Linked DNA regions of Embleya scabrispora. The protein of the gene in region 2 interacts with the protein of the main gene of each other region in a pairwise test. Links are inferred from orthologs where the notes say so. Each region holds a gene or a part of one and is shown on either strand. Other genes may lie near its edges. The genes, in order: leuS and ligA.

Region 1 (8,780 bases), 2.6 Mb from region 2 along the record:
AAACACCCCAACCCACCCGGAAAGGCTGCCCGGAGGACTCGACCTGAGCGCCCTCCCCGCCCCCGTTGCCAGCCGGTTTTCGATGAGCAATACGCCCGTCTCGTCGGGAACCCTGAGCCTCGGAGCCCCGAACGCCGGCGGCGGCCCACCTCTTGAGCCGGACCAACCCCGCACCAGCCACCCGCAACCACAAGCGCAACGCCCGCCCAAAGCACCCGACGCACTCGGGAAGGCTCCTCGGGCACCGAGACCAAGCGCCCTCCCTGCCCCCGTTGCCAGCCGGTTTTCGGTGAGCAAGACGCCCGTCTCATCGGGACCTTGGGTCTCGGAGCCCCGAACGCCGGCGGCGGCCCATCACCGACTCGGACCAACCCCGCACCAGCCACCCGCAACCACAAGCGCAACGCCCGCCGAAAGCACCCGACCCGCCCGGGAAGGCTCCCCGGGCGCCGAGACCCGAGCGCCCTCCCTGCCCCCCGTTGCCAGCCGGTTTTCGGTGAGCAAGACGCCCGTCTCATCGGGAACCTTGAGTCTCGGAACCCCGAACGCCGGCGGCGGCCCATCACCGACTCGGACCAACCCCGCACCAGCCACCCGCAACCACAAGCGCAACGCCCGCCGAAAGCACCCGACCCGCCCGGGAAGGCTCCCCGGGCGCCGAGACCCGAGCGCCCTCCCTGCCCCCCGTTGCCAGCCGGTTTTCGGTGAGCAAGACGCCTGTCTCATCGGGAACCTTGAGTCTCGGAACCCCGAACGCCGGCGGCGGCCCATCACCGACTCGGACCGACCCCGCACCGGCTACCCGCAGCCACAAGCGCAACGCTCGCCAAAAACGCCTAGCCCCCTTGGAAGGGCCGGCCGGGCGACGAGACCCGGGCGCCCTCTCATCCCACCGCCGCAGGCTGCCTTTCCCGCCGCGCCGGCCCGCGCCACGCGCAGCACCCACGACCACGAGCGGCCGGGTTTCCGCCTCCCCTAAGTCCTGCCCCACCCCAGCACCGCGCGCCTACCCGAGCACGCGCCGCGCCTACCCCACCCCACCTCGCCACGCCCGCGCCCACGCCCACGCCCCTCACCGTGGCGACACCACCACCGCCAGCAACCCCGGGCCCGCGTGGGCGCCGATTACCGCGCCCACTTCGCTGACGAAGAGTTCGTGCAGGTTCGGTAGGCGCTCCTGGAGGCGCGCGGCCAGGGCCTCCGCTCGGTCCGGGCTGGCCAGGTGGTGTACGGCGACGTCGACCGGGCCTGCGCCCGCGTGTTCGACCGCCAGTTCCTCCAGGCGGCTGATCGCGCGCGCCGATGTGCGGACCTTTTCCATTGGGCCGACCAAGCCGTCGCTCACGTGCAGCAGCGGCTTCACCGCCAGCGCCGTGCCCATGAAGGCCGCCGCCGCGCCGATCCGGCCGCCTCGGCGCAGGTATTCGAGTGTGTCGACGTAGAAGAGGGCCGAGGCCGCCTGGGCCCGCTTTTCCGCCGCGATCGCCGCCTCCTCCAGGGTGGCGCCGTCCCGGGCCGCCTCGGCCGCCGCCAGTACGGCGAAGCCCATCCCCATCCCGAGCGTGCGCGAGTCCACCACCCGCACCGGTACCTCGGCGTCCCGCGCGGCCAGTAGCGCCGCCTCGTACGTGCCGGAGAGTTCGCTGGAGAGGTGGATCGAGACGATGCCCGTGGCGCCCTTCTCGGCGAGTTCGCGGTAGGTCTCCGCGAACGTCTCGGGCGCCGGCCGCGAGGTGGTCACGATCCGGCGCTGGCGCAGGGCGTCGGCGAGTTGGGCCGGGGTGGCCTCGACGCCGTCGTCCAGCGGCCGCCCGCGCAGGACGACCTTGAGCGGGACCACCACGAGGCGGTGCCGCTCCACGAGCTCCTCGGGCAGGTAGGCCGTGGAGTCCGTGACCACGGCGAGATCGGTCGGCATCGTCGGCATGAGCGGGCAACCACCCGGATGTGAGACGACAGGGGGGCGGGGTCGGTGTCCCGGGCTACCCGGGGTCGGGTCGCCGATTCGGGACACCACACATCAATTTTCGGTCACCATGCCACGCCCCGGCACGCGGGTGGCGCGCGCCACGGTGCGGCCGACGCGTCCCGTCGTGGGGGCTCGCCGCCGGCACGTGTTCAGGTCAGCCGCTTGCTTTCGGAGCGACCGAAGCGACCAGTGCGACCAGAGCGATCGGAGCGACCAGAGCGATCGGAGCGATCGGAGCGATCCGAGCCATCCGAGCGACCGGAGCCATCCGAGCGACCCGGCAGCCCCATCGAACCCGGACCGCCGGCTCCGCCCGCCCCGCTCTCCTCCGCATACGCCCGCAAGGCCGCCGCCTCGCGCTCGACGTCGATGCCGAGTCGGTCCAACTCGTCCTCGCCCAAGTGGCGTTCGCGGTCCTGGACGGCCCACCGCAGGGAGGCCGCGGCATGCTCGATGCGGTCCGCGCGGTCCTTGAGGCCGGGCAGTTCGCGGTCGACCCGGGTCCGGTCCGGCTCGCGTTCGAGCAGCTTCAAATCGGTGTCCAGCGCCTTGGCGAACTCGTCCAGCCGGCGCAGCAGCGCGACCGCGTCGGAGAGTTGCGCGTCGTGCGCGTAGCCCGCCTCCAGCACCCGCCGGGTCTGGTCGAGCGAACGGCGTACCGAGCCGCGCATCCGGGCCGCCTCGCCGGCGCCGCCGGTGAGCGTGTACGAACGGGCCTTCGACGCGGCGTCCTCGACCAGGCCGCGCACGCGCGGCGCGTGCAGTTCGATCCGGCGCCGCACCGCGCGCCGCATCATGGTGATCAGGCCCACCACGACGCCCACGAGGACGAGACACGCGAGCACGCCGGCGCCCAGCACCACGCCCAGGGTCTCGGCGCCGTCGGCCAACGAGTGGGTGGGCGCGGGAACGTCGGCGAGGGCCACGAGGCGTCTCCTGCCTGGTCGGGGCCGGAAGGTATTCACTCACACTAACCCCGCCGCGAGGCTCCGCTACGCACGCGCCGGGAAAACCCCGCGTTCCGGGCCGATCGTCACCGACCGGAAACACCCCCGCCACCGACCGGAAATCGCCGCACCGAAGCCCCGATCGCCCAGGCCGTGAGCCGGGTCGGCCGCCCCACAAGGAGCGACCGACCCCGACCCCGATCGCCGACCCCCTACGCCGGAACCACGTTCACCAGCTTCGGCGGCTTCACGATCACCATCCGCACACCCGCCCCGTCCAGCGCCGCCACGATCGCCGGATCGGCCAGCGCCAGCGCCTTCAGCTCGTCCTCACCGATCGTCGGCGGCACCTCCAGACGGGCCCGCACCTTGCCCTTGACCTGCACCACGCAGGTGACGGTGTCCTCGACCAGGTAGGCCGGATCCGCCTGCGGGAACGACTCGTAGGTGACCGTGTCGCCGTGCCCCAGCCGCGACCACAGCTCCTCGGCCACGTGCGGCACCAGCGGCGCGACCATCAGGACCAGCTTCTCGGCGATCTCGCGCGGCACGGCCGGCAGCTTGACCAGCGCGTTGTTCAGCTCGATCGCCTTCGCGATGGCGGTATTGAAGCGCAGCGCGTCCATGTCCCGCCGCATGCCGTCGATCGCCTTGTGGGTGGCGCGCAGCGTGGCCTCGTCGGCCGGCTCGTCGACCACGGTCGGCATGCCGGTGTGCTCGTCCACGATGTTGCGCCACAGCCGCTGCAGGAAGCGGTACGAACCGACCACCGCGCGCGTGTCCCACGGCCGGGAGATCTCCAGCGGGCCCATCGACATCTCGTACAGGCGCAGCGTGTCCGCGCCGTACTCCTCGGCCATCTGGTCGGGAGTCACCGAGTTCTTCAGCGACTTGCCCATCTTCCCGTACTCGCGGCTGACCGCCTGCTCACCCAGGAAGAAGCCGCCGTCGCGCTCCTCGACCTCGCTCGCCTCGACGTAGACGCCGCGCTCGTCCTTGTACGCGAACGCCTGGATGTAGCCCTGGTTGAACAGCTTGTGGAACGGCTCGAACGAGGACACATGGCCCAGGTCGAACAGCACCTTGTGCCAAAAGCGCGAGTACAGCAGGTGCAGCACCGCGTGCTCGACGCCGCCGACGTACAGGTCCACGCCGCCGGTGTGGCCCTCGTGTCGCGGCCCCATCCAATACTTCTCGACCTCGGGGTCGACCAGCACGTCGGCGTTGGTCGGGTCCAGGTAGCGCAGCTCGTACCAGCACGAACCGGCCCAGTTGGGCATGGTGTTGGTCTCGCGGCGGTAGCGCTTGGGCCCGTCGCCCAGGTCCAGGGTGACGTTCACCCAGTCGGCGTTGCGCGACAGCGGCGTCTCGGGCTTGGTGTCCGCGTCGTCCGGGTCGAACGTGCGCGGGCGGTAGTCGTCGATCTCGGGCAGCTCGACCGGCAGCATCGAGTCGGGCAGCGCGTGCGCGACGCCGTCCTCGTCGAACACGATCGGGAACGGCTCGCCCCAGTAGCGCTGCCGGGAGAACAGCCAGTCGCGCAGCTTGAAGTTGACCGTGCCCTCGCCGATGCCGCGCTCGGTCAGCCATTCGGTGATCGCCTTCTTGGCGTCGGCCACGCCCAGCCCGTCCAGGCCGATGCCCTCGCCGGTGCTGTTCACCAGCGCCGCGTCGTAGGAGACGAACGCGTCGGCCCAGTCGGTGGTGTCCTCGATCGAGCGGTCGTCGCTCGGCCGGACCACACACCGGATCGGCAGTTCGAAGGCGCGCGCGAACTCGAAGTCGCGGTGGTCGTGCGCCGGGACGGCCATGATCGCGCCGGTGCCGTAGCCCATCAGCACGTAGTCGGCGATGAAGATCGGCACCCGCTCGCCGTTGACCGGGTTGGTCGCGTAGGCGCCGGTGAACACACCGGTCTTGTCCTTGCCCTCGCTCTGTCGTTCGACGTCGCTCTTGGACTGGGCGAACCGGCGGTACGCGGCGATCGCGTCGGCCGGCGTGGCCGCGCCGCCCGTCCAGACCGCCGGGATGCCCTCGGGCCACGCGTCGGCCACGATCGTGTCGACCAGGTCGTGCTCCGGCGCCAGCACCATGTACGTGGCGCCGAACAGCGTGTCGGGGCGGGTGGTGAAGACCTCGATCGGCGCGGCGTCGGTGGCGAACGAGACCCGGGCGCCCTCGGATCGACCGATCCAGTTGCGCTGCATGATCTTGATCGGCTCGGGCCAGTCCAGCTTGTCCAGGTCGGCCAGCAGCCGGTCGGAGTACGCGGTGATCCGCATCATCCACTGCCGCAGATTCGCCTTGAACACGGGGAAGTTGCCGCGCTCGCTGCGACCGTCGGCGGTGACCTCCTCGTTGGCCAGCACGGTGCCCAGGCCGGGCGCCCAGTTGACCGGGGCCTGCGAGACGTACGCCAGGCGGAACCCGTCCAGCACGGCGGCGCGCTCGGTGCCGGTCAGGTCGGCCCACACGCGCCCGTCCGGGGTGGGCCGCGCGCCCATCTCGAACTGCTCGACCAGTTCGGCGATCGGCCGCGCCCGCCCGACGCCGCCGTCCGCGCCGGGCGCCTCGGGGTCGTACCAGGAGTTGAAGATCTGCAGGAAGATCCACTGCGTCCAGCGGTAGTACGCCGGGTCGGTGGTGGCCACCGACCGGCGCTGGTCGTGGCCCAGACCCAGCCGGCGCAGCTGGCGGCGCATGTTGGCGATGTTCGCCTCGGTGGTCACGCGCGGGTGGGTGCCGGTCTGGACCGCGTACTGCTCGGCGGGCAGGCCGAAGGCGTCGTAGCCCAGCGTGTGCAGCACGTTGTGGCCGGTCATGCGCTTGAACCGGGCGTAGACGTCGGTCGCGATGAAGCCCAGCGGGTGTCCGACGTGCAGGCCCACACCCGAGGGGTACGGGAACATGTCCATCACCATCATCTTGGGCCGCCCGGCGACCTTCTCCGGCGCGGCCAGCGGGCCGGCCGGGTTGGGCGCCTCGAACGTGCCGTCGGCCTCCCAGCGGTCCTGCCACCGCGCCTCGATGTCACCGGCCAGGGCGGCGGTGTAGCGGTAGGGCTCGGTCGGGGCGTCGGTGTTGCCGGCAGGACCCTGCGTCATCTCGGTCATCGTCCTCAACCATCGGGGTGTGGGCAGCCGTCGACTGCTTCTCCGGTTACGGCCGCTTCCGCGAAACGGTCGGTTCTGGAAACGAAAAGACCCCTCGCTCAGGAGGGGTCGCCGCGCCGAGTCGGGTGGGAGTGGTCTCCACCCGGCCTGCTCAGCGCGGCCCGGTAAGCAGCAGTACGGCACGCATGGCCCCAGGTTACCGCAGGACGCCGTCGGCCCGGGGGCGGCACCCGGGCCGCGCCGCTCACAATCCCGGGGCGGGCCCGGTGGACAACGACAACACCAGCAGGATCTGGGCGAGATGGTAGGCGCCGACGATCAGCACCGGGGCGTACGGCGTCGGGGCGCGGAACCGGTTCCAGGCGACGAGGGTGTCGGAGACGTAGAACAGGAACGCGCCGGCCACCGCGCTCGGCCGGCCGGTGGCCGCCGCGGCGACGACCATCACCGACACGACGCCGACGTACACCGGCACCATGCCGGTGTAGGCGGGCGCGGTCTCGCGCGCGCCGGTGACCAGCCGGACCGCGTACGCCCCCGCCGCGAACAGCACGACCACGATGCCCGCCGCGGCCCACAACCAGGACCAGCCCATGCGCTGGAAGCCGCCGACGTAGACGCCGTGTGCGAGCAGCGAGGCGGTCACGGCCCCGGCGAACCAGCGGGGCGCGAGCACGTCCCGCGCCAGCGACAACGCGAGCGCGACGCTGAACAGCGCGCGCAGTGCCCCGTCGACGTCGTCGAACGTCCAGACGACCACGATCAGGGCACAGATCACCGCGGGTTTCAGGAGGCGATCGAGCGGGAGTCGTTCCCGGGCGACGGCCACCCAGTCGGCGACCGCGAGCAGGCTCGCGAGCACCAGCACGAGTACTGCGGTGAGGGTCACGTCCGGCGACACTACTGTCCGGAAACCGGACCATTCGCCCACTCGTTCGACCCGTCACGCAACCGTGACGGGAAAAACCCCAATCGTGATCACCGGTGCCCGCAGGGAGCGACAAACCGACCGGGCTCGCCGCTTCGTCGTGCTCACGCCCCCGCCTCCTCCGGCGGCGTCGAGCGGGCGTAGCGGGTGGTCAAGGCGCGCAGGTGGGCGACGAGTTCCGGGGGCTCGGTGACGTCGAAGTCGTGGCCGAGCAGGCCCAGGTGCACGGCCAGGGTGTCGAGCGAGTCGGCGCCGGTGTCCAGCACGCAGGTGTGCGCGTCGACCACCTCGACGGTGCCCACGGCCGGATTGATCCGCTCCAGCACCTCGGCCGCGGGCGCGTGCACCAGCACCCTGGCGCGGTATCGCCAGGCGGCTGCCGAGACCTTGCCCGCGACGTACCGCGCCGCGTCGCCCTCCGGATCCTCACGCGGCGCGAACCTCGGCCCGGTGGGAGTGCGCGGGATGAGCCGGTCGACCCGGAAGGTGCGCCAGGCGTCGCGGTCCACGTCCCAGGCGACCAGATACCAGCGGCGCCCCCAGTTGACCACCCGCTGCGGCTCGACCGTGCGCCGCGTGGCCGCGCCGGCGTGGTCGAGGTAGTCCAGGCGCAGCCGCTCGCGGTCCCGGCAGGCCGCGACCAGGACGGTGAGCACCTCGGTGTCCACCCTCGTGTCGGGCCGATCCGCGGGCACCGACACCGCGTAGCGCTGCAACGCGCGCACCCGGCGGCGCAGACGCGCGGGCAGCACCTGTTCGAGCTTGGCCAGGGCCTGTACCGAGGTCTCCTCCATGCCCGCCATCGCGCCTCGGGCGACGGTGGTCAGGCCGACGGTGACCGCGACCGCCTCGTCGTCGGTCAGCAGCAGCGGCGGCATCGCGGCACCGGCGGCGAGCCGATAGCCGCCGGTGGAGCCGCGGGAGGCGTCGACGGGATAACCGAGTTCGCGCAGCCGGTCGACGTCCTTGCGGATCGTGCGACCGGTCACGCCGAGTCGTTCGGCCAGTTCCGAGCCGGGCCATTCACGAGGTGTCTGGAGCAGGGACAGCAGGCGCAGCAACCGCGCGGAGGTTTCCAACATTTTCTCAGCGTGCCGCCTCGATAGGATCGTAGTGTTCCTAATTCGATCCTAGTCTTCTTCTCATGGAGAACAGCAGCAGCACCGCAGCCGAGACCGCCGCCGACACCACGATCCGTCCCTTCCGGATCGAGATCCCGCAGGCCGATCTCGACGACCTGCGCAACCGACTGGCCCGCACCCGCTGGGCCGCCGACGTGCCTGGCGTGCCCGCCTGGTCGCGCGGGGTGCCGACGGATTACCTCCGGGACCTGGCCGCCTACTGGGCAGACGGGTTCGACTGGCGCGAGGCCGAGGCGCGGCTCAACGCCTTCCCGCAGTTCGTCACCCGGATCGACGGCCAGGACGTGCACTTCGCGCACGTACGCTCCGATCGGGCCGACGCCCCGGCGCTGCTGCTGATCCACGACTGGCCGGGCTCGTTCGTCCAGTTCGTCGACGTGATCGAGCCGCTGTCGCGCGACTTCCACATCGTGGTCACCGACACCCCCGGCGTCGGCTTCTCCGGCCCGCTGTCCGGCCCCGGCTGGACCACCGGCCGGATCGCGGGCGCGTTCACCGAGTTGATGGCCCGCCTGGGTTATGCGCGCTACGGCGTACAGGGCAACGGCGGCGGTGCGTGGATCGCGGCCGAGATGGGTCGGATCGCTCCCGACCACGTGCTCGGGATCCACGTCAACGGCCTGGTCACCTTCCCGTCCGAGGACCCGGCCGACTTCGCCGGGCTGACCGAGGGCGAGCAGA
Region 2 (8,298 bases):
TCGGACGACTGGCCGTTCGGTGGGGGTTCGGATGACCGGCAGTCGGTCCGGGCGGCGGCGCCGCCCGCGGCGGGCGGGGTCGAGGTGGTCGGGCGGGAACGGCTGGGCGCGTTCGACGTCGCGCGGTTGGCGGCCACGGACCCGCGTGCGCTGGGGAGTTGGCTCGCGGACAACGGCTTCCACCTGCCCGACGCGCTGGCCTCGGCGCTCGAACCCTACGTGCGACAGCGCTGGGAGTACGTGGCGATCCGCCTCGCCCCGGAGGTGGCGGCCGGCGGGCCGACCACGCTGCGGGGCGACCTGGACCCGTTGCGGCTGAGCTTCGCCTCGGACCGGCTGGTGTACCCCATGCGGCTGTCCCGCCTGGCCAAGGTGCCGCAGCACCTGCGGCTGTACGTGCTCGCCGCGCACCGGATGCAACCACGCTCGGACATCGGCGGCGCGCCGCCCAAGGTGCTGTACGCGGGCCGGCCGGACCTGCGGGCGGGCGACGCCGACGTACGGGCCCCGATCGACGGCAAACCCGCCTTCCTCACCGCGATCGACCAGAACTTCTCCACCCCGTCCGCGATCGACGACGACCACGAACTGCGCCCGACGGCACACGACACGGGCTATCAACGGGCCACGTATCGGGACGAGTTGCTGACCGTCGGCGGGGTGCCGGCGTGGCTGCTCACGGCGGGGGGCGGCCTCGCGGTCGTCGCGGCGGCCGCAGGCGTGTGGTGGCGTGGCCGGCGCCGGCGCGGGCGCGGGCGCGGGCGCGCGGGTGCGTGGCCGGGTTCACCGCCGACCATGCCGCCCACGCCGCCGCGTCCGCTGCACGCTCCGCACTGACCGTCGACGCGGCCTCGTCCATACCCGTTGTCGAACGCCCGGGCGGGAGCGGACAATGACGGGCCCTGTAGCACCGCCGCAGCACCTCGGGAGAAACCGCGTGGGTTCCACCGTCCGACACATCACCATCGACTGCGCGGCACCGCACGAGCCGTACGACCTGGCCCTGTTCTGGAGCAGAGTGCTCGAACTCCCGCTCGGCCCCGACGACTTCCCCGGCGACCCGGAGGCGGCCGTGATCACCGGCGACGGCCGGCCGATGTTGCTGTTCGTGCGGGTGCCGGACGCCAAGGCCGGCAAAAACCGGGTCCACTTGGACCTGGAGCCGGACACCACCCGCGAGCAGGAACTGGAGCGCATCCTGGCCCTGGGCGCAACGGTCGTCGCCGACATGCGCAAGCCCGACGGCCGAGGGTGGGTGGTCTGCGCAGACCCGGCCGGCAACGAATTCTGCATCGAGGCAAGCAAATCCGACCGCACCACAGCCCAATCCACCTGAGAGGAAGGAGGCCAAACGAGTCCCCGGGCACCGGGGAAGCGGTTTGGCCTCCTTTCGGCGCGCGCCGCCCGACCGGGGTAGGCCGTGTCGGGCGCTGTCAGCTCACGTCTGCGCGGCGATGGTGGTGGATTTCGGTTGGGGCGGCCGGGGTTGCGTGGGCGCCCGCGCCGTGGCGGAGGAGCCAGGCGGTGGCCTCGTCGCGGGGCAGCGCCTTGGACATCAGCCAGCCCTGGGCCGCGTCGCAGCCGAGTTCGCGCAGGCGCTGGTAGGTGGCCTCGTCCTCGACGCCCTCGGCGACCACCCGCAAACCCAACGAGTGGGCCAATTGCACGATCGAGCAGACGATCGCCGCGTCCTCCTCGTTCATCGTCAACCGCGCCACGAACGAGCGGTCGATCTTGATCTCGCTGACCGGGATGTGCCGGAGGTGTACGAGCGAGGAGTAGCCGGTCCCGAAGTCGTCGAGCGACAACCGCACGCCCAGCCGGCGCAGCGCGTCCAGCGACTCGGCCGCGCGTTGCGGTTCCTCCAGGAGCACCCGCTCGGTGATCTCCAGCTGTAACGCCCCCGCCGCGACGTCGTGTTCGCGCAATCCGGCGGCCACCGAGTCGGCGAACGAGGGCACGTGGATGTCGCGCGCGGAGATGTTCACCGCGACCGTGACGTCGATGCCCTCCACATGCCAGCGTGCGACCTGGTCGAGCGCGACGTCGACCACGTAGCGGGTGAGCCGGGGCATCAGGCCGGTCTGCTCGGCGAGCAACACGAACTCCTCGGGGGAAACCTGCCCCCTGGTCGGATGCCGCCACCGCACCAGCGCCTCGCAGCCGTCCACCCGACCGTCCGCGAGCCGAATCTTCGGCTGATAATGCAGCTCGACCTCGTGGTTGTCCAAGGCCCGCCGCAGGTCGCCGAGCAGCAGCAGCTTGTCCCGCGTGTTCACGTCGCGCGTGTCGTCGTACAGTTCCACCCCGCTGCGCGAGCGTTTGGCCAAGTACATGGCCACGTCGGCGAATTGCAGCAATCCCAGCACGTCGGAGGCATGGTCGGGGAAGATCGCCACGCCGACGCTGGCCTCCACGTCCAGGGTCAACTCGTCCAGATCGAACGGCTCCCCGAGCCGGTCGACGATGCGATGGGCCAGCCCCAGGACCACCTCCTGCGCGGTGAGCCGGTCGGTGCCCATGTCCAACCCCGGCAACAGCAGCGCGAATTCGTCACCGCCGAGTCGGGCCACCGTGTCCCCGGGACGGACCAGCGTGGCCAGTCGCGCGCCGACCTGCTGGAGCAGCCGATCACCCGCGACGTGCCCCAGCGTGTCGTTGACCTCGTGGAACCGATGCAGGTCGAGCAGCAACAGGGCGACCCGGCCACCACGGCCGCCGACCCGACCCAGCGCCTCCTCGCCGCGCTCCAGCAGCAGGCGCCGATTCGGCAGCCCGGTGAGCGCGTCGTGCCGCGACTCCTGCTCGCGGTCGAAGCGGACCATCGTGCTGCGGTAGAGGGTGTGCAGCGGGACCACGAACAGCGGGAGCAGCCAAGGCTGTTCGGCGCAGATGACAGCGATCAGCGGGGACAGTCCGATCAGCGCGCCGTGCGAGACGGCGCGGGCCCGAATCTCCATGCGGGCCAGCGAAAGCACGCTGACCCCGCGCCAATTCGCCCTGGTCAACCAGCCCGAGGTCTGCGAGACGGCCGACATCGCCAGGCCGGCCAGCGCGACCACGGGGAAGTCGACCACGTGCAGCGCCCGGGCGGAGTCCGGCCCCGGATCCATCCCGAACACCCCGAGCACCGCGTCGGCGGCCAGGAAACCCAGCACGTAATGGCCCACGGTGTAGCCGATCCGCCACCACGAATCACCCCGGAGCAGCCCGGACACCAGGACCGGGACGGTCTGCCACAGCGCCGCGACCTGCCACCCGTGCACGAGCAGCAGACCGAACGTGATGGCGATCGACGGCATCGCGCCGGGGATGTACAACCCCCGGCGCGTCATCGCCGTGTAGACCCCGTCGATCGACACCAGGGCGAGCATGATCCACACGCCCGGGGTCGCCGGGACCGGACTGCGGCCGTCGATCAGATTCGTCGTGGGCGGGACGACGAGCGCGAGCACGCCCGCCAGCGCGACGATCCCGGTATGGATGAAGAACGCGCGCGGTCGTGCCAGTCGCGACAGGTCCGTCCTGCCGATCCGACCCATGCGCCTGCTCCCTGCGGCCTCGTCGGACGGCATCCCGGGCGCCGGGACGGGTACGCCTGTGGGGCACCGAGCCCCCCGGGTGGGGCAAGCTCGTGCCCAGGGTAGGTCGTTCCGGCACGACTAGGGAGGGTTATCAGCCGGCGCGCTCGGCCGCCCACGCGAGGGCCGCCTTCGCCCCGTCGGCGAGCAGAACCGCGAAGCCCTCGTCGTCCAGGATCGGCAGACCCAGTTGCACTGCCTTGTCGTATTTGGAGCCCGGATTGTCGCCCACGACGACGAAGTCGGTCTTCTTGGAGACCGAACCCGTCACCTTGGCGCCGCGCTGCTCCAGAGCCTCCTTGGAGCTGTCCCGGGTGTAGCCGGCGAGAGTTCCGGTGACGACCGTCACAATCCCGTCAAGCAGGCCGGGCGGCTTCTCCTCGTCGGCCCCCTCCTCGGCGAGCCGGACCCCGGCGGCGCGCCACTTCTCGACGATCTCCCGGTGCCAGTCCTCGGCGAACCATTCGACCACCGCACCGGCGATGATCGGGCCGACGCCGTCGACCGCGGCGATCTCCTCCTCGGACGCGGCGCCGAGCCGGTCGAGGTCGTGGAAGCCGCCGGTGATCGCGCGGGCGGTGGTGTCGCTGACGTGGCGGATGCACAGTGCGGTGAGGACACGCCACAGCGGCTGGGTCTTGGCCTTCTCCAGCTGTTCGATCAGCTTGAGCGTATTGGCCTTCGGCTCGGAGGGCTTCTTGACGTTGCCCTCCTTGTCGTAGGTGGCCTTCGACCAGAAGTAGGGGACGAGTTCCTTCTCGTCCTCGGCCGCGCCCTTGCGGTTGACCTTGCGCCACATCTGCACGTCGCGCAGCTGCTCGGCGGTCAGGTCGAACAGGTCGGCCTCGGTCGCCAGCACGGACGGACCCGCGGCGGGCCGGGTCAGCGCCGCCGCCGTCTCGTAGCCGAGCGCCTCGATGTCGAACGCCTTGCGGCCCGCGAGGTAGAAGATCCGCTCACGCAACTGGGCCGGACACGACCGCGCGTTCGGGCAGCGCAGATCGATGTCGCCCTCCTTCATCGCGCGCAGCTCGGTCCCGCACTCGGGGCACGTGGTGGGCATCTCGAACTCGCGCTCACTGCCGTCGCGCAGATCCGCCACCGGGCCCAGGATCTCGGGGATCACGTCACCGGCCTTGCGCAGCACGATCGTGTCGCCGATGAGTACGCCCTTGGCCTTGACCACCTGCTGGTTGTGCAGCGTCGCCCGGGCCACCACGGAGCCCGCCACGGTGACCGGCTCCATCACCGCGAACGGCGTCACCCGCCCGGTGCGCCCGACGCCCACCTCGATGTCGAGCAGCTTGGTGTTGACCTCCTGTGGCGGGTACTTGAACGCGATCGCCCAGCGCGGCGCCTTGGAGGTGGCACCCAGCCGACCCTGGATCGGGATCTCGTCGACCTTGATCACGATGCCGTCGATCTCGTGCTCGACCGAGTTGCGGTGCTCGCCGAAGTAGCGGACGAACTCCTTCACTTCCTCGATCGTGTCGACCACCTTGTTGTGCCGAGCGGTCGGCAACCCCCACGCGTGCAGGCGCTCGTACGCGTGCGACTGGCAGTCGATCTCGAAGCCCCGCCGGGCACCGATGCCGTGCACGATCATGTGCAGCGGACGCGACGCGGTCACGCGCGGGTCCTTCTGCCGCAACGATCCGGCGGCGGCGTTGCGCGGATTGGCGAACGGCTTCTCACCGGCCGCCACCAGGCGCTCGTTGAGCTCGTCGAACTTCTCGATGGGGAAGAAGACCTCGCCCCGGATCTCGACCAGCTCGGGTACGTCGTGCCCGCCGTCGTCCCGCAGCCGGGACGGGATCTCGGCGATGGTGCGGATGTTCGGCGTGACGTCCTCGCCGGTGCGGCCGTCTCCGCGCGTCAACGCCCGAACCAGGCGACCGTTCTCGTACAGGAGGTTGATCGCCAGCCCGTCGATCTTCAGCTCGCACAGGTAGTGGAACGTCCCCGTGCCCAGCTCGCGGACCAGGCGGTCGTCCCACTCGTCGAGCTCTTCCTCGTTCATCGCGTTGTCGAGGCTGAGCAGGCGCTCCAGGTGGTCGACCGAGGCGAAGTCGGTCGAGTAGGTCCCGCCGACCTTCTGGGTCGGCGAATCCGGCGTGCGCAGCGCCGGATACTCCTCCTCGATCGCCTCCAGCTCCCGCATCAGCGCGTCGAACTCGCCGTCGCTGACGACCGGCGCGTCCTTCACGTAGTAGCGGAAGCGGTGCTCCTCCAGCTCACGGGCGAGCGTCGCGGCGCGTTCGCGCACCTCGGCCGGGATCTCGTCCACTCCGGTCGTCGCACCAGCCACGTCGTCGCCCTCCAGCGCCACCAGTTCGAATTCGGACTGCGGTACGTCTACGCCCGCATGGCGCTCTCGGGGTCGTCCCGAAGCACCCGGCCGGCAGCAACGCTGTGTGACAGGGCCGCTCGGGCGTAGGCCGGAGAGGCACCGGCGAGGCCACACGTGGGGGTCACCACGACGGCTTCGACCAGCGACTCCGGCGGGAAACCGAGCCTGTTCCACAACGTTCCGACAGACCTGACGGTACCGGGCGGGTCGGACAGTGGCCGCGCTCCCACACCGGGCGTGGCCTCGGCGGATGCCGGTTCGGCGGGCAGGCTCGGCACCACGCCGGCGAACAGTCGCATGCCCGCCTCGATCGCCTCGCCGATCGACTCGTCCTGGGCCTCGCCCAGCAACGACATGTCCAGCGACACGCCCACCACGCCGGCCTGGCGCAGCAGGGTGATCGGGATGCCCGGCGCGCAGGAGTGCACGATGGTCGGCGTCCCGGCCGCCGCGATCACGTCCCGCAGCGTGTCCCGGACCACCGCCTTGTCCACCGCCCGCAACCGACCGAACCCGCTCGCGGTCGGCACCTCGCCGGAGATCACCCCGAGCAGCGCCGGCTCGTCCAGCTGGAGCAGCAGGCTCGCCCCGGGGATGCGGCGGGCCACCTCCGCCAGGTGCAGCCGGATGCCCTCGCCGAGCGAGACGGCCAGGTCGCGGCAGGCGCCCGGGTCGGCCAACGCCTTGTCGCCGTGCCCGAGTTCGATCGTGGCGGCCAGCGTCCACGGGCCCGCGACCTGGACCTTGAGCGGGCCGGTGTAGCCCTGCGTGAACTCCTCCAGCGCGTCCAGGTCCTCGCTCAGATACGAGCGGGCCCGGCGGTGGTCGCGTCCCGGGCGGTCCACGAAGCGCCATCCGGAGGGCTGTACGTCGGTGTACAGGTCGACCAGCAGCCCGGCCGAGCGCCCGGTCAGATCGGTGCCCGGCCCACGCGCCGGCAGCTCCGGCAGGTGCGGCAGGTCGGGCAGCAGTTCGAGTGTCATCTCGACCGTCTCGCGGATGTTGCTCCCGGGCATCGAACCGATCCCGGTGGCGCCGGGTGACCAGGGAAAAGTGCGTTCTGGGGTGTCCACGCCCGGAAGCTTAGTTCGACGTGTCCCGGACCCCGGCGGACGCCGTGACGGGCTCGGCCGACGCGGGCGCGGCCGGCTCCTCGGGCGCGCCGCGCAGCGGGACCTCGCGGACCAGCCAGGACACCGCGAACGCGAGCGCGGACAGGATCGCGAGCCCGATCGCCACGCCGTGCAGGCCGGCGGTGACCGCCGCGTGGAAGGTGTCCCGGGCGGCGGCGGGCAGCTCGCGCGGGGCCGCGGGGGTGTCCCCGTCCAGGCGGCGGGCGTACACCGAGCCGAGCAGCGCGACGCCGAGCGAGCCGCCGATGGTGCGGGTCAGCGTGGCGGTGCCGCTCGCCGCCCCCAGGTCGCGGCGGTCGGCGCTGTTCATGGTGATCAGCATGGTGCTCTGCATGACGAAGCCGACGCCGATCCCGACCACCGCGGTGAGCGCCGAGGCGACGGCGGTCGGAGTGTCCACGCGCAGCCCGAGCAGGGCGAGCGCGCCGACGACCATCACCGCGCCGCCCAGGATCGGATACAGCCGGTAGCGCCCGTTGCGGCCGATCAGCCGCCCGGTGGCGATCTGTACGCCGAGCATGCCGAACATCAGCGGCAGGAGCAGCAGGCCGCCGGCGGTCGGCGAGGTCTCCCGGACGAACTGCATGTATTGCGGGAGGTAGTTCATCGCGGCCATCATCACCGCGCCGACCAGGAAGCTCAGCACCTGGGCAAGGGTGAAGTTGCGGTCGGCGAACAGCCGGGGCGGGATGATCGGCTCCACCGCGCGCCGCTCGACCGGGACGAAGCAGGCGAGCGCGACGACGGTGAGGGCGGCGAGGCCGAGGATCCGCGGCGAGGTCCAGGCGTGGGAGGTGCCGGCCCAGCCCGCGAGCAGGGTGAGTGCGACGATCCCGGTGGTGAGCAGGGCGGCGCCGGCGATGTCGATGCGGGCCTTGATCCGCACATGCTCGACGCGGATGCCGAGGCCGACGACGGCGAGCGCCAGGAGGCCGACCGGGACGTTGACGTAGAACGCCCAGCGCCAATCCAGGTGATCGGTCAGGAAGCCGCCGAGCAGCGGCCCGCCGACCAGGGCGATCGGCATGATCGCGCCGAAGAGCGACTGTACGCGGCCGCTCTGGCGCGGCGGGACGAGTACGCCGATCAGCGCGAACGCGCCGACCATCAGACCGCCGGCGCCCAGGCCCTGGACGGCCCGGAAGACGATCAGCTCGTTCATGTCCCGGGCCAGGCCGGACGCCATCGAGCCGACCAGGAAGACGCCGATCGCGGCCGCGAAGGTGCCCTTGCG

What was found.
Region 1: the proteins of ligA (region 2) and leuS interact in binary tests that used the Escherichia coli proteins (3 or more experiments, as listed by UniProt). The link is inferred for Embleya scabrispora from one-to-one orthologs.

Annotation. Positions count from the first base shown.
Region 1 is NZ_MWQN01000001.1:4,613,861-4,622,640, reverse strand. What follows is about bases 2,929-6,393. They hold leuS (leucine--tRNA ligase), read right to left. Parts: upstream 6,030-6,393; coding sequence 3,129-6,029; downstream 2,929-3,128. Other genes in these bases: B4N89_RS20425 (lysoplasmalogenase), read right to left, coding at 6,274-6,393. In the rest of the region: B4N89_RS20440 (DegV family protein), read right to left, coding at 1,073-1,918; B4N89_RS20435 (hypothetical protein), read right to left, coding at 2,119-2,895; more of B4N89_RS20425, read right to left, coding at 6,394-6,918; B4N89_RS20420 (helix-turn-helix transcriptional regulator), read right to left, coding at 7,062-8,039; B4N89_RS20415 (epoxide hydrolase family protein), read left to right, coding at 8,102-8,780.
Region 2 is NZ_MWQN01000001.1:2,009,895-2,018,192, reverse strand. What follows is about bases 3,283-6,265. They hold ligA (NAD-dependent DNA ligase LigA), read right to left. Parts: upstream 5,890-6,265; coding sequence 3,676-5,889; downstream 3,283-3,675. Other genes in these bases: B4N89_RS08730 (methionine synthase), read right to left, coding at 5,937-6,265; B4N89_RS08740 (putative bifunctional diguanylate cyclase/phosphodiesterase), read right to left, coding at 3,283-3,542. Also shown: B4N89_RS08750 (DUF2330 domain-containing protein), read left to right, coding at 1-837; B4N89_RS08745 (VOC family protein), read left to right, coding at 938-1,336; more of B4N89_RS08740, read right to left, coding at 1,434-3,282; more of B4N89_RS08730, read right to left, coding at 6,266-6,947; B4N89_RS08725 (MDR family MFS transporter), read right to left, coding at 7,015-8,298. UniProt on the Escherichia coli protein: DNA ligase that catalyzes the formation of phosphodiester linkages between 5'-phosphoryl and 3'-hydroxyl groups in double-stranded DNA using NAD as a coenzyme and as the energy source for the reaction.